Regions from separate parts of the Hypericibacter sp. genome, predicted to be linked through region 1. Evidence: predicted binding sites of a transcription regulator. Region 1 holds the regulator's gene; each other region holds the start of a gene.
The links. The regulator LexA, encoded in region 1, represses DNA repair genes until DNA is damaged. The targets are predictions, from matches to a motif close to ATGTTCTANTTTGGTTC.
Positions count from the first base shown of each region.

Region 2: a site for LexA is predicted at 1,336-1,352, ahead of ACREE8_RS03025 (PA0069 family radical SAM protein). Genes of this name have one in related genera too.
Region 3: a site for LexA is predicted at 1,584-1,600, ahead of ACREE8_RS07105 (DUF763 domain-containing protein). Genes of this name have one in related genera too.

Region 1 is NZ_JBOHKS010000300.1:10,316-15,639, forward strand. It holds gene ACREE8_RS24405 (molybdopterin molybdotransferase MoeA) at 1-830, shown strand, start outside; gene lexA (transcriptional repressor LexA) at 999-1,706, shown strand; gene ACREE8_RS24415 (NADH-quinone oxidoreductase subunit B family protein) at 1,741-2,262, opposite strand; gene ACREE8_RS24420 (hydrogenase expression protein HypE) at 2,273-3,793, opposite strand; gene ACREE8_RS24425 (hydrogenase 4 subunit F) at 3,809-5,257, opposite strand; gene ACREE8_RS24430 (hydrogenase-4 component E) at 5,254-5,324, opposite strand, start outside.
Region 2 is NZ_JBOHKS010000041.1:181-5,504, reverse strand. It holds gene moaB (molybdenum cofactor biosynthesis protein B) at 1-293, shown strand, start outside; gene ACREE8_RS03035 (SRPBCC family protein) at 341-895, opposite strand; gene ACREE8_RS03030 (ArsR/SmtB family transcription factor) at 888-1,268, opposite strand; gene ACREE8_RS03025 (PA0069 family radical SAM protein) at 1,377-2,507, shown strand; gene ybaL (YbaL family putative K(+) efflux transporter) at 2,650-4,353, shown strand; gene ACREE8_RS03015 (hypothetical protein) at 4,466-4,756, shown strand; gene ACREE8_RS03010 (nucleotidyltransferase family protein) at 4,762-5,319, opposite strand; partial or broken gene ACREE8_RS03005 (hypothetical protein) at 5,210-5,324, shown strand, end outside.
Region 3 is NZ_JBOHKS010000095.1:10,025-15,348, reverse strand. It holds partial or broken gene ACREE8_RS07110 (cadherin-like domain-containing protein) at 1-1,240, opposite strand, end outside; gene ACREE8_RS07105 (DUF763 domain-containing protein) at 1,616-2,878, shown strand; gene ACREE8_RS07100 (threonine synthase) at 2,899-4,164, opposite strand; tRNA gene ACREE8_RS07095 (tRNA-Gly) at 4,345-4,419, opposite strand; gene ACREE8_RS07090 (prolyl-tRNA synthetase associated domain-containing protein) at 4,697-5,218, shown strand.

The DNA of each region.
Region 1 (5,324 bases):
GTCATATCCGCGCCAAAGGCCAGGATTTCGAGGAAGGTCGCGTCCTCTTCCGCGCCGGGGCAAGGCTGACGGCGCGCGACATCGGACTCGCGGCCGCCGCCAACCGGCCCTGGCTCAAGGTGCGCCGTCGCCCGCGGGTCGCGATCCTCAGCACCGGCGACGAGCTGTCCATGCCGGGCGAGCCGATCGGGCCCGCCGGAATCGTCGGCTCCAACGGTCTGGCGCTGGCGGCCTTCGTGCGGGCCTGCGGCGGCGATCCGGTCGATCTCGGGATCGCGCGCGACGATGCCGGCGTACTGGCCGAGATGCTGGCGGGTGCGGCCGGCGCCGATCTCCTGATCACCACGGGTGGCGCCTCGGTTGGCGATCACGACCTGGTCCAGGAAGCGCTCGCCGGCCAGGGCATGAAGCTCGCTTTCTGGAAGATCGCCATGCGGCCCGGCAAGCCTGTCATGTTTGGCCAGCTCGGCAGCACGCCCGTACTGGGCCTCCCGGGCAATCCCGTCTCGGCCCTGGTCTGTTCGCTCCTCTTCGTCAAACCGGCCTTCGCCGTGATGGAGGGCCGCGAGGTCCTGGATGACAGCGAGACCGCCATCCTGGGCAGCGACCTCAAGGCCAATGATCAGCGGCAGGACTATCTGAGGGCGCGCCTGACCCGCAACGCGCAGGGAGCCCTGGTGGCGGCCGCGATGGAGCGCCAGGACAGCGCCATGATGGCCTTCCTGGCCCAGGCCGACGGGCTGGTCATCCGCCCGCCCCATGCGCCGGCCGCCAAGGCCGGCGAAGCTGTACGGGTTCTGCGATTCCATCGCGATTTGATGGGGCTCTAGGCCGAGTCTGATTCGCCGGTGCAGCCGACACCCGCGACTCTTGGCCTTGCCCAGCCTGTGGAAAAACCTTGACCCCTTCCGGGAACCAAACTAGAACGTGTGTCGTCGTTTAGGTTTTGTTCCATATCTTGGGGGTGCCGGTTCATCCGGCCGCGAGGAAAGCCATCAATGCTCACGCGCAAGCAGAACGAGCTCCTGCATTTCATCAATAAGCGCCTGACCGACGCGGGCGTTTCGCCTTCGTTCGACGAAATGAAGGAAGCGCTGGGATTGAAATCCAAGTCCGGCATCCATCGGCTGATCACGGGCCTGGAAGAGCGCGGCTTCATCCGCCGCCTACCCCACCGCGCCCGCGCGCTCGAGGTCTTGAAGCTGCCCGATGCGGTTGGAATCACCACCTCCACCCGGCCCACGGCCACCGGTTTCGCGCCCACGGTCATCCGCGGCGATTTCGCGGGCGCCCTGCCCGGCGCACCGCTCGCCCGCGATGTCGAGGCGGTCCAACTGCCCCTCTATGGCCGGATCGCCGCCGGCACCCCGATCGAGGCGCTGCGCGACAGCTCCAGCTTCGTCGACGTGCCGGCCGGCCTCTTGGGCCGGGGTGAGTATTACGCCCTCGAGGTCGACGGCGATTCGATGATCAATGCCGGCATCCTCGATGGCGACACGGTCGTGATCGAGCGCGTCGACAATGCCGACAACGGCACCATCGTGGTGGCCCTGGTCGACAATAACGAGGCGACATTGAAGCGGCTGCGCCGCAAGGGCGATTCGATCGCCCTCGAGCCCGCCAACCCGGCCTATGAGACGCGCATCTTCGGCCCCGATCGGGTCCGCGTTCAGGGCCGGCTGATCGGCCTGCTGCGCCGCTACTGACCGCCGGTCGGGTCCGCGCGACGGAGCGCGGGCCCTACCGAGCCTTGTCCACCTGGAGCAGCGCCAGCAGCCCTTTGAGAAGCTGCAGCGGGCTCGGCGGGCAGCCCCGGATATGAAGATCGACCGGAATGGCGGCCGATACGCCGCCCAGGCAGGCATAGCTGCCTGCGAACATGCCGCCGTCGAGCGCGCAATCGCCCGCCGCCACGACCCATTTCGGGTCGGGCGTGGCACGGTAGGTGCGTTCGAGGGCGATCTGCATGTTCCGAGTCACGGGTCCCGTGACCAGCAGCACGTCGGCATGCCGCGGCGAGGCCACGAAGCGCAGGCCGAAGCGCTCGAGATCGTAGAACGGGTTGCCGAGCGCGTTGATCTCCAGCTCGCAGCCATTGCAGGAGCCCGCATCGACCTGCCGGATGGAAAGGCTGCGCCCCAGCTTCCGCCGCGCGTCGCGTTCGAGAGCCGCCGCCAGCTCGGCCAGGGCGCTCTCCTCCGGCACGGGCGGCGGCTCGGTCAGCGTGCCCTTCGCGAGGTTGTCGAACAGGATCCTGTGCATGCCGGTCTCCCTAGAGGTCGTGGCCGGAATAGGAGCAGTTGAAGGACTTATTGCAGAGCGGAAAGTCGGCGACGATGTTGCCCTCGATCGCGGCTTCCAGCACCGGCCATTGGAACCAGGACGGATCGCGCATATGGCAGCGCGCGACCTTGCCGTCGGCGCCGAGGCGCAGCCAGACGAGGATATCGCCCCGGAACCCCTCGACGATCGCCATGCCCTCGCTTGGGTTGCCTGAGCCCTTGTCGAAGTCGATGCGGATCGGGCCCGCGGGCAAGCGGTCGAGGATCTGCTCGATCAGCGCCAGGCTCTGCTCCACTTCCCAGATCCGGATCCAGACACGGGCGTTCACATCGCCTTCGGTCGCGACCCGCACGTCGAATTGCAACTGGTCGTAGGGCGCATAGGGGAACGCGCGGCGGGCGTCGAAGTCTCGGCCCGAGGCCCGACCGACATAGCCGCCACAGCCGAACTGGCGCGCCAGCGCCGGCGTCAGCACGCCGGTGCCGACGGTACGATCCTGCAGCGAGGCGGTGTTGTCGTAGAGTTTGACCAGCGTGGGGAAATGCCGGTGCGCCTCCTGAAGCAGGCCGCGCAAGGACGCGATCCCGTCTTCGCCAAGATCGGCCGCGACGCCGCCCGGCAGGATGCGGTCTCTCATCAAACGGTGGCCGAAGCAGGCATCCGCCGCGCGCAGCACGCGCTCGCGCAAGGTCCCGCATTGCGCATGCATCACGACGAAGGAGGCATCGTTGCAGATGGCGCCGATATCGCCGAAATGATTGGCGAGACGTTCCATCTCCGCCATCAGGGCCCGGAGCCAGACGGCCCGTGCGGGGACCTCGATCTGCAACGCCGTTTCCACCGCACGCGAGAAGGCCAGGGCATAGGCCACCGTGCTGTCGCCTGACGTCCGGCCCGCGAGCTTGACGGCCTGCTCCAGGCCCGCCTCCCGCATGAGGCCGTCGATGCCCTTGTGGGTGTAGCCCAGCCGCTCCTCCAGCCGGACGACGGCCTCGCCATTCGCGGTGAAGCGGAAATGTCCCGGCTCGATGATGCCGGCATGGACCGGGCCCACGGCGATTTGATGAAGCCCCTCGCCCTCCGCCTCCAGAAATTTGTAGCCGGGCATGGCAGCGGTGGGAGACGGGGTCCATTCGCCGAGCGGATGGCGGACGCCCCAGCTTCCGTGATCCAGCCAGGGACGCGAATCCGACACGCCTTCCGCTTCGAGCCCGTGCAAATCCTGGATCGTTCGTTCGAGGCGCGCCGCCGGTGGATGCAGCCTGCCGATCGACGGAAACTTTCCATTCGCGCAGTCGAGACTCAAGATTCCAGGGCCAGCCTGCGGTTCCGCGAGCAAGGCCATATGGACGGTGCCGCTGTCGGCCCAAAGGCTGAGCAAGGTCCAATGCCCTTCGGCGAGCAGCTGCCCGGCGGTCTGCCAAAGCTCCGCATCGACGCTAGCGCGCGGCCAGGGACGAGAGCCCGGCACGGCGCGGCAGCGTTGCATCAGCTCGGCAAGTGTCGGCATGGCGGTCCCGCCTCTCTATCCCAGCAGATGTGCGACATGCTGGAACCAGATGACCAGCGGGGCCGGCAGATAGACGCCGGCGATGCAGACCAGGGTCAGATGCGCGAACATGGGAACATAGGATGCCTGAACCGGCGCGAGGCTGCCGGCCGGCGGGCCGAAGGCGATGCCACCCAGCCGGAGGAACAGGGCGCCGAAGGCGACCAGCAGTCCCAGGACCAGCGGTATGGCGAGCAGCGGCTCGCGGGCGAAGGTCGAGCTCACCACCAGGAACTCGCTCATGAAGATGCCGAGCGGCGGCATGCCGGCGATGGCCACCACGCCGAGCACCAACCCCCAGCCGAGCACCGGGTGGCTCTCCGTGAGCCCGCGAATATCGGCGATCTTCTGCGTGCCCTTGACCTGGGCGATATGGCCGACGGCGAAGAAGATCGCCGATTTGGTGAGGCTGTGCATGGTCATATGCAGGAGCCCGGCGAAGTTGGCGAGCGGCCCGCCCATCCCGAAGGCGAAGGCGATGATGCCCATATGCTCGATCGAAGAATAGGCGAACATGCGTTTGATGTCGCGCCGGCGATACAGCATGAAGGCCGCGAAGACGAGCGAGGTCAGCCCCATGGTGATCATCAGCGGGCCGGGGTCGATCGCGGCGGGGTTGGCGGCGAGCAGCATCTTGAAGCGCAGCACCGCATAGAGCGCGACATTGAGAAGCAGGCCCGACAGCACCGCCGAGATCGGCGTGGGGCCTTCCGCATGCGCATCTGGCAGCCAGGCATGCAGCGGGGCCAAACCGACTTTCGTGCCATAGCCGAGCAGGAGGAAGATGAAGGCGACATTGAGGAGGGCCGGATCGAACTTCGCGACCTTCTCGATCACGACCGTCCAGACCATGGCGTCGATCCCCTCGCCCACCACGGGACGCGCGGCCATATAGACCAGGATCGTGCCGAACAGCGCCAGGGCGATGCCGACGCTGCCGAGAATGAAATATTTCCAGGCGGCCTCGAGCGCTTCATGCGTCCGATAGATGCCGACCATGATGACGGTGCTGAGGGTGGCGAGCTCAACGGCCACCCACATGAGGCCGAGATTGTTCGAGAGCAGCGCCAGGTTCATGCCGAACATCATGACCTGATAGATCGCGTGGTAGAATCTGAGATAGATCGGCGTCAGCCGGCCAGTCTCCAGTTCATGGGCGATGTAGCTGGCGCTGAAAACGCTGGTGGTGAAGCCGACAAAGGTGTTGAGGACGATGAAGACGATATTGAGATCGTCGACGAAGACGTACGGGTTGGCCTCCGGCCGGTTCGTGAACAGAAGCAAGGCGACCAGGAACGTCAGCATGCTGGCCAGGACGTTGAGAAGGGCGGAAAGCCGATAGCCCGGGAGCAGCGCCAGCAGGCCGGCGGAACAGATCGGTATCAGGAGAATCGCGGTGACGACGTCGAAGGGAAGCGAACTCATTGTCGCTCGCCTCGGAAATCGTCGAGCGCGCCGATATCCACAGTGTCGAACCGCTCACGGATCCGGA
Region 2 (5,324 bases), on a different contig from region 1:
GCCGCGACGTTACGCCCGAAGCCTTCGAGCAGGTGTTCGAGAAGAAGATCGACGGGTTCGGCGAGCTCTTCCGCTGGATCAGCTTCCAGAAGGTCGGCACCTCGACCATCCAGTCGCGCGCCGTCGGCGGCGTCGCCGGTGGCACCTATCTCTTTGCACTGCCCGGATCGCCCAGCGCCTGTCGCGACGGTTGGGACGAGATCCTCAAGCACCAGCTCGACAACCGCTTCCGCCCCTGCAACCTGACCGAGCTCATGCCTCGGCTGCAGGAGCATCTGAAGCAGGCGGGATAGCGAGATGTAGCCCCTTCCCCCGCTTCGCGGGGGAGGAGACAAAAGACTCACAAATCCTTCAGCCGCTCCTCGTAATCCCGATTGTGCTTCTCGTGGGTCGACCAGAACGGCCTCGGCACGCGGCCCTCGAGATTGTCCGTCAGGATGGCGAGATGCGTGTGCCAGCCGCCGGCGACGCCGAGCAGCAGCGCGCGGTCCTTGAGGCGGCTATGGGTGACGACGAGGCGGACCTTGTCGCCCTTGGGCTCAAGCTCGAAGGTGACTTCCGAATCCTCCTTCGGGCCGCCCTCCTTGATCGTGCCCATCCAGGTCATGGCCAGCAGCCGCGGCGGGTCGCAGCGCAGCACACGAATCTCCAGCGTCACCCCGCCCGCCTTCGACTTGTAGCGCTCGGGCGTCGGTTCCTTGGTCGGCGAAAGCGAGGCGTGGTCGAAGCGGAATTCCGCCTTGCCGCCGGCCTTGAGTTCCATCGGACCGCTCGCCAGCCATTTGCCGCGTTTCTCCGATTCCGTCAGATAGGCCCAGATGCGCTCGATCGGTCCCGGCAACAGCCGCTCGAAGCGGATCGTCTCTTTGCCGGTGACGACGCCATGGTCATTCATTCTTGCCTCCTGGGTTCTTGGGATCGGGATCGCGTTTGGAATCGAGATCGGGCTGGCTGAGGGCCTCGGCCAGGGCGTCGAGGCTGTTGCGCCAGAATTGCTCGTAGAAACGCAGCCACTCGTCGGCCGCGGCCAAGGGCTGGGGATCGAGCCGGCAGAGATGCGAGCGGCCCTTCACGGTGCGTCGCACCAGCCCCGCATGCTCCAGCACCTTCACATGCTTGGAAGCGGCCGCGAACGACATGCGGAAGGGCGCCGCCAGCTCGCCGACGCTGTGCTCGCCTTCGGACAGGCTGCGAAGCATCGCGCGACGGGTCGGATCGGCCAGGGCGCGGAACAGGGTATCCAGGGGAGCCGTCTGTTGTTCAACCATAAGGTTGAGTTTAGAGCGGCTCCGCCCAATGTTCAACTGATCAGTTGAACAATTTCCCGTGGATTGTTTGTTCTTTATTTGTTCTCACGCCGCCGCTAGGCTCCCCTCATGCGCAATGAACCCGATGCCCCTCAGGGCCCCGATCCGACGATCCTGGCGCCTCAGGCCCGGAAAGGCCGTGGCGCTGTCTCCAACAAGCCGGGGCGCTATGAGCCCGGGGAACGGCCCCTGGAGGATGACGGCTGGGGCTCGGTCCAGGCCGACGAGGCCGAGGCCGCCCCCCTCCGGACGACGGTCCAGCCGGACAAGAGCAAGACCGTCATCGCCTGGAACGAGTCTCCGGACCTGGGTTTCGACCGCTCGATCAACCCCTATCGGGGCTGCGAGCATGGCTGTGTCTATTGCTTCGCCCGGCCGACCCACGCCTATCTCGGCCTGTCGCCGGGTCTCGATTTCGAGACCAAGCTCTTCGCCAAGCATGACGCCGCGGCGATCCTGGCGCGCGAGCTGGCGAAGCCCTCCTACCGGCCGGCGCCGATCGGGCTCGGCACCAACACCGACCCCTATCAGCCGATCGAGCGCGAGCTCGGCATCACCCGCCAGATCCTCGAGGTGCTGGACCGCTTCAATCATCCAGTGACGATCGTCACCAAATCGGCGCTGATCCTGCGCGACCTCGACATCCTCTCGCGCATGGCGCAACGCGGGCTGGTCGAGGCGACGGTGTCGGTGACGACGCTCGATCCCGATCTCGCCCGCAAGCTCGAGCCGCGCGCGCCGACACCGCCGCGCCGGCTGGCGGCGATCGAGGCGCTTGCCGCGGCCGGCATCTCGACCGGCGTGCTGGCGGCGCCGATGATCCCGGCCCTCAACGATCCCGAGCTGGAGGCGATCCTCGCCGCCGCCATGGCCCGGGGTGCCACCCGCGCCGGCTATGTGCTGCTGCGTCTGCCGCTCGAGATCAAGGATCTGTTCCGCGAATGGCTCGAGGCGCATGTGCCCGATCGCGCCGAGCATGTGCTGTCGCTGGTGCGCGACACCCGCGAGGGCAATCTCTATCAGGCCAAGTTCGGCACGCGCATGCGCGGCACCGGTCCCTATGCCGAGCTGCTGCGCCAGCGCTACCGCGTCGCCATGCGCAAGCTCGGCCTCGCCAAGCGCGGCGGCGGCGCCATCGGCCTGCGCAGCGATCTCTTCGCGGTGCCGAAGGGCGAGCGCCCGCAGTTCGAGCTGTTCTGACCGGACCCGCCTCCGGTCGCAGCCGGGAAATCTCAGAATTGCGGCATGAAGGAGGCCGGCAACCCGCCGATTGCGGGTTGCGGCCGGTGGCTCCGATTGCGGACAATCGGGATCCCTTCCCTCGGACCCGATCGCGAGCCCGATGCCCCACCACACGCCCCTCATCGCCACCATCGTCGTCGGCCTGGTGCTGGCTCTCATCTTCGGCACGCTGGCCCATCGCCTGCGGATCTCGCCCCTGGTGGGCTATCTGCTGGCGGGCGTGGTGGTCGGGCCCTTCACGCCCGGCTATGTCGCCGACCAGGGGCTCGCCAACGAGCTGGCCGAGATCGGCGTGATCCTGCTGATGTTCGGCGTCGGCCTGCATTTCTCGCTCAAGGATCTGCTGTCGGTGAAGGGCATCGCGATCCCGGGCGCCATCGTGCAGATCGCGGTCGCGACCCTGATGGGCGTGGCGCTGGCTTACGCGCTAGGCTGGCCCTGGGCCGAAGGCTTCGTCTTCGGCCTGGCGCTCTCGGTCGCCAGCACCGTGGTGCTGCTGCGCGCCATGCAGGAGCGCCGCCTGCTCGAGACCGAGCGCGGCAAGATCGCCGTCGGCTGGCTGATCGTCGAGGATCTGGCGATGGTGGTGACCCTGGTGCTGCTGCCGGCGCTGGCCGAGGCCATGGGCGGCAACAGCACCGAGGGCGGTGCCGCGAGTGGCCTTGAGCTGCTGAAGATCCTGGGCATCACCATCGGCAAGGTCGCGGCCTTCATCGCCATCATGCTGATCGTCGGCCGGCGCGTCATTCCCTGGCTGCTGCATTACATCGCCCATACCGGCTCGCGCGAGCTGTTCCGCCTTGCGGTCTTGGCGCTGGCCTTGGGCGTCGCCTATGGCGCGGCCATCCTCTTCGGCGTCTCCTTCGCACTCGGCGCCTTCTTCGCCGGCATGATCCTCAGCGAGTCCGAGCTCAGCAAGCAGGCGACGCAGGAAACGCTCCCCTTGCGCGACGCCTTCGCGGTGCTGTTCTTCGTCTCGGTCGGCATGCTCTTCAATCCCTCGATCGTGCTGGACGCGCCGCTCACGTTGGCCGCCGTCGTCGCCATCATCATGTTCGGCAAATCGACCGCGGCCTTCCTCATCGTCAAGCTGTTCCGCCATCCGACCTCGACCGCCCTCACCATCTCCGCGAGCCTGGCGCAGATCGGCGAGTTCTCCTTCATCCTGGCGGGGCTCGGCGTCTCCCTCGGCCTCCTGCCCGAAGAAGGCCGCGACCTGATCCTGGCGGGCGCCATCATCTCGATCCTGCTCAACCCGCTGGCCTTCGCCGTGCTGGACCGCCTCGCCCCGCATCGCGAAAAGGATGCCGAGACCGGCAGCGCGATGCGCGAGAGCATTCCCATGACCGCACTCACCGACCATGCGATCCTGATCGGCTATGGCCGCGTCGGCAGCCTGGTGGGTGCCGGGCTCGGCGCCGCCCATTGGCCCTTCCTGGTGATCGAGGAGATCCCGCAACTGGCCGAGGCGGCGCGGCGCGACGGCGGCGAGACCATCATGGGCAATGCCTCGAACCCCGAGGTGCTGAAGGCCGCCAATCCGGGACAGGCACGCGTCCTCTTCGTTGCGATCCCGCAGGCCTTCGAGGCGGGCCAGATCGTGGCCCAGGCGCGTGCCGCCAATCCGGCCTTGAAGATCATCGCCCGCGCCCATTCCGACGCCGAGGTCGAGCATCTGACCAAGCATGGCGCCAGCCTGATCATCATGGGCGAGCGCGAGATCGCGGAGGGCATGCTGGAAGAGGCGCTGCCGTCGCGGACCTCGGCGGCAGCAGCGGAGCCGGCGATTACGGTGGTCATGTGATAGACGCGCGCGGCAGCCAGCGCCCATAAGACCGATCGACCCGCCACGAGGCGCGCAGCATCGCGGTTGAGGTCGCCGGTTTGATGTCGCGCAGCCGCGCGAGGAGACCTCGATGGCCTGGCTTCGCACCTATGTCGCCATCTGCGCCGGCGTGCTCACCCTCGTTGTCGTCGCGCTCATCTTGATTGTGACTTTCGGGGACTTCGGTCTGAGCGGCCATGGCGTCGCCGCGCTCTTCATCGGCACGCTGGTTACGGTCGCGCTGACGATGGTCCTGATGGGCCTCATCTTCGTCAGCGACCGCGGCGGGCAGGATGCCAGTGTCTACAGCACGCATATCGAGACGGACGCTGACGAGCCGCCGGAAGCCGGGAGCGATCCCGACAACCGCCGTTCGGGCTGAAACCGCTAGATGATCCGGCAATCCGGCCAGCGCCGGTCCCAGGCCTTGGCCGCCATCCGCGCGCGATAAGCCTCGCTGCGGCGAAGGCCCGCCGGCGTCGGGCGGCAGACCAGCGCGAAAAGATCCTCCAGCCCATAAGGCGCCAGCAGGGTCAGGCGGTCGTCGCGCTCGAACCGGACCGCGACCGCCGAGCAGGTCTCGAGCCAATGGCGCAGCGCATCTTCCGTATCGGCATAAGGCGCATCGCCATTGACCCGATGCATGCGGGCCTGGTTGCGCGCCTGCCAGACGAGACCGGGATGCGCCGCCGCCAGATGCGCTTCGATCGCCGCTTCGCCGGTTCCCTCGGGATCGCCCGCATCGAAATAGAGCAGATCGATATCGTCGGCGGGCGAGCAGGTGCGCGAACCGGTGAGATCGTCCCACAGCCGGTTGCGCAGGAAGCCCGCACCGATGGCCCAATCCGGCAGTACCAGCGATCGCGCGAGCCGCAGCGCCGCCATCGCCGCGTCATCGGACGCGATGAGGCTGAGAAGTCGATCTCGTTGCGCTTCTGCCGGCATGGCGA
Region 3 (5,324 bases), on a different contig from region 1:
GCGACGGGTCCTCGAACGTGTCGTTCGCCAGCACCGCCGTCGTGACCGCCGTGTCCTCATGGGTCGTCGCGATGTCGGGCGCGATGTCGACCGCCGCGGTCACCGTCACCGATACCGTCGCGGTCTCCGTCATACCGCCGCTGGTCACCGTGTAGCTGTAGCTGTCGCTGCCATAGAAGTCGGTGTTCGGCGTATAGACCAGCTTGTCGTCGCTGCGATCGAGGGCCGTGCCGTTATCGTCCCGCGTCACCGCACCATGGGCGCCTTGCGTGAACGAGCTGAGCTGGTGCGCCGGATCTTCGAAGCTGTCGTTCGCCAGGACCGCCGTGGTGACCGACGTCTCTTCATGCGTGGTCGTGCTGTCGGCTGCGATGTCGGCGACCGCGTTCACGGTCAGCGATACTGTGGCCGTGTCCGTCTTCCCGCCGCCGGTCAGTTTGTAGCTGTAACTGTCGGTGCCGTTGAAGTCGGCGTCCGGCGTATAGCTGAAGCTGCCATCGCCGTTGAGCGTCAGCAGGCCATGCGCCGGGCCGCTCAGGAGTGTTGCGACCGCTCCATGACTGGTGCTTCCCGTGTCGTTCCCCAGCACACCGGGTGCCGCCAGGTTCAGCGCGCCGTCCTCGGTCAGCGTGAAAGCGTCGTTCACCCCGACCAGCGGATCGCCGGGCGTCGTCGCGTCATGTCGCGAGTCATGGTCGAGAAACGCCGGCGGCTCGTCGATTTCGCGGTAGGTGAGCGATGTTCCCGAAAGCGGGCTCAGCAGGAGCGGCGGCGCGATCTCGGTGTCCTGCAGCGCACCGACAGGATCGATCGAACCGCCATCCTCCAGCCCGTGACGGAAAAAATGGCCCTGCGAAGGGGTTGGCGATCCGTTCGCGGGGGAGGAGAGGCTCCCGAGGATCGCCTCGATATCGCCCAGGCCGTCAGCGAGCGACGGCTCGATCCGCTCGCCGAAGAGCGTGATGACGCCGCTGTTCGGCAGATCCAGGCGGATCGAGTGATCGACCCACTCGACATGCGCAGCACCGAGATCGAAGGCGAACTGGATCGCAGTGTCCACGTCGACATCGATCCCGATCGACTGACCGGGCTCGGGAGGATCGATCGTGACGACATGCGGCGGCGGCGGCGCGGTGTCGCCGGGCATGATGTCATCGAGGCGCACCCATTCGATCTGAACCGGCGCAGCTGCCGCCAGGGGATCGATTGAAAAAAGGCGCGCCATGCGGATGGCCAACATGGGCCGATCACACCGGGCGGTTGCGATGAGAAATGCGCGGATTCACTGGCGCGGGTCCGTCCTGGAAAAGCACCAAGTTTCGATTGGAAAATTTTGAGGCAAATGCATGAAGCGACAATGAAAAGTAGGGGTGAGAGCGGAACGATCCCGACCTGGAAATCGCGGAGCGATTTGCCGAAATCCAGGTCAGCATTGCTGGCGATTTTCGAAGGCCAGAAACCCAGGACCGACGTCGCCCCCGGAGCCGCGCGGGCGAATGCCGCAAGAGACCCTTCGTTTCCCAGAGAGGGCCACCCCCGCTATCGGCCAAATAATGACATTGCACGCCATGGGTTCGGCCTATATGTTCCGTTTTTGTTCTGGAGAATGGGCGCCGTGACGCGACGATCGGGAAGCGCCGATCTGCCTCTGCATCATGGCCGGGTACCTGCCTGGCTGGGCCGGCGCATGACGCGGATGGGCGCGGTCGTCACCCAGGCGATCGTCCATCATTACGGCCGCGACGAGTTCCTGCGCCGCCTGTCCCATCCGTTCTGGTTCCAGTCCTTCGGCGCCGTCATGGGCATGGACTGGCATTCCTCCGGCATCACCACCAGCGTCATCGGCGCGCTGAAACGCGGGCTGGCACCCCTGTCAGGCGAGCTGGGCCTCCATGTCTGCGGCGGACGGGGGAGCCATTCGCGGCAGACGCCGCATGAGCTCGTCGCCATCGGCGAGCGCACCGGCCTCGACGGAACGGCCCTCGCCAAGGCGAGCCGGCTGGTCGCCAAGGTCGACAGTGCCGCACTGCAGGACGGCTTCGACCTCTATCTCCATGGCTTCATCCTCGCCGAGAACGGCAAATGGGTCGTGGTGCAGCAGGGCATGAATGGCGAGACGCGCTATGCGCGCCGCTATCACTGGCTGTCGGAGGATCTGAAGAGCTTCGTCGAGGCGCCGCACCAGGCGATCGACGGCGAGAACCTGGGCGAGATCGTCAATCTCACCGACCGGCGAGCCGCCGCCTCGCGCCAGAGCCAGATCGATCTGCTGCGCGATCTGGGCCCCGATCGCATCGTCGGCGAGGTCGCGGCATGGCGGGGCCAATCATCGCCGGCGGCAGCGCCGCCCGAAGCCCCGTTCCTGCCGCATCTCGTCATGCCGGCGCATCACGACGTGCGACCGAAGGATGTCATGATGCGCCGCCTGCATGGCGCGCTCGCCGCCGCGGCCGATTCCGCGCCCGCCGATTTCAGCGAGCTGTTGCTGGTGCCGGGCGTCGGTGCCCGAACGGTTCATTCGCTCGCCATGGCGGCCGAGATCATCCATGGCGCGCCCTGCCGGTTCGCCGATCCGGCGCGCTTCTCGCTGGCGCATGGCGGCAAGGACCGGCATCCCTATCCGGTGCCGCTCAAGGTCTATGACCAGACCATCGCCATCCTCAAATCCGCCGTCGAGAAGGCGAAGCTCGGCAATGACGAGCGGCTCGATGCGATCCACCGGCTGGACGAACAGACGCGCCGGCTGGAGCGAACGGCGACGGGCCCGTCGCTGCCGGCCTTCATCGGCGAGGAACGCCGACGCTCGCATGAGTATGGCGGGCGCAGCGTCTTCGGCTGGGAGCCGGCACCCATGCCCGCCGTCCAATCGGAATCCTAGTCGGCGGCGGCGACGCTCTGCTACGGCGCCTTCGCGCGCGCGATCGCGGCATAGTCGATCGGCTGATGGCGATCGATCGCGAGCTCGGCGGGCGGCATGGGATATTTGAGTCCCGTCGCGCAATTGAAGAGCAGGCAGCGATCCTGCGGACCGACGCGTCCGTCCTTCAAAGCCTGTTGATAGGCCGCGAAGGTGGCAGCACCCTCGGGGCAGAGCAGCAGCCCCTCCTCTTTCGCGACGGTCTCTTGCGCCGCGACGATCGCGTCGTCATCGACCGCGATCGCAAATCCGCCGCTCTCCCGCACCGCGCGCAGGATGAGGAAATCGCCGATCGCGACGGGCACGCGAATGCCGGCCGCGACCGTATGCGCGTTCGGCCACAGCTCGGCATGCTCGCTGCCTTCCTGATAAGCCTTCACGATGGGCGCGCAGCCCGTGGCCTGGACCGCGATCATCTTGGGCCGCTTGGCGCCGATCCAGCCGATGGCCTCGAGCTCCTCGAAGGCCTTCCACATGCCGATCAGGCCGGTGCCACCGCCGGTCGGATAGAAGATCGCATCGGGCAGTTCCCAACCCATTTGCTCCGCCAGCTCCAGCCCCATGGTCTTCTTGCCCTCGATCCGATAGGGCTCCTTCAGGGTCGAGAGGTCGAACCAGCCGACGGCCTCCTTGCCGCTGGCGACGATCTTGCCGCAATCGTTGATCAGGCCGTTGACGCGATAGACCGTCGCCCCTTGCAGGGCGATCTCCCGCACATTGACGTCCGGCGTATCGGCGGGACAGAAGACCGTGCTGCGCATGCCGGCACGCGAGGCATAGGCCGCCATTGCGGCGCCGGCATTGCCATTGGTCGGCATGGCGAGATGCTGGAGCCCGAGCTCCTTCGCCATGGCGACCGCGAGCGCCAGCCCGCGCGCCTTGAAAGATCCCGTCGGCAAGCGGCCTTCATCCTTGACGATGATCCTGTCGGCGCCCGCACCCAACGCGCGCGCCAGGCGCGGCAGCGGGATCAACGGCGTCATCACCTCGCCCAGCTCGACGACATTCTTCGCGTGACGCACCGGCAGGAACTCGCGATAGCGCCAGAATCCGCCCGTCCGTTCCGCCAGCGCCTTCTTCGAGACGGCCTTGGCGAGGGCCGCCAAATCGTAGCGCACCAACAACGGCTTGCCCGCTTTGGACAGCCCATGCAGCCGGTCGGCTTCATAGCGCTCGCCCGTCATCGAGCATTCCAAATGGGTGACGAAGGTCGGCCGCGGTTCGGCTTCGGGGGAAACGGATGTCATTGAACGCCCTTGAGGTGATGAGTTCGGATGGCGGGGCGCAACGATCAGCGGTCTGCAGCCGCAAGACAAGGGCTCGCGCGCGGGCGCCAATGATGTCCTGCCGGGCGCCGGAAACAGGCCCTGGAAACAGAAAATGCCCCGGAGGGGCATTGGCTGGATCACGACGGTTTTTCGAGAAACTGGAGCGGGCGAAGGGATTCGAACCCTCGACCCCAACCTTGGCAAGGTTGTGCTCTACCCCTGAGCTACGCCCGCATCCGTTTGGGTACTCGACAGCGTCGGCCTTGTCTTAAAGACCGCCCCCGTCAAGGGCGCCAGATAATAGCGACCGGAGTCAGCATTGCAAGCCTGCGGTTGCCAGCGGCTTAAGATGCGACCGCTTGTCTCGAAGCCGCAGGAATCCGCGGCTTTTTGAAGCTCCGTGACGGACGCCCGGCGGTTTTGGAGGCCGGCGGGGTTGCCGATGGTGCCGGCGCCCCCTAAGACTGGCGCCCCGAACGACCTCCATAACAACTCAAGACCGAACCTAGCCATGTCGGACGCCACCGCCCCTGCCGCCGCCCTGCCGACCAGCCCGGAAGCCGTGATCCAGCGCCTCGCCGATCTCGGCATCGAGACCGAGGTCCATCGCCATGCGCCGGTCTTCACCGTCGAGGAATCCCAGGCGCTGCGCGGCGACCTGGCCGGCGGCCATATCAAGAACCTGTTCCTGCGCAACAAGAAGGGCGACCAGATGTGGCTGGTGGTGGTCGAGGAGACCCGTCGCATGGATCTGAAGGCGCTGGCGCCCAAGATCGGAGGCGACAAGCTCTCCTTCGGCAGCCCGGACCGGCTGATGACCTATCTGGGCGTGCTGCCGGGCTCGGTGACGCCGCTCGCCCTCATCAACGACAAGGCCCGCATGGTCCAGCCGGTGCTGGACCGGGCTCTACTGTCGATGGACCCGCTCCATTGCCACCCGTTGACCAACGACATGACCCTGTCGCTGGCGCCGGCCGGCCTGCTCAAGTTCATCGAGGCTTGCGGGCATAAGCCGATCTTCCTCGACCTGTGAGAAGGGCGGCGGCCCTCGCCGGCGAGCTTCGCCTTGCCGACAACAGGGTTAAGGTCCGGGATATTGCCGGGCGGGGTTGCCAGACGCTCCGCAAAACGCCATTTAT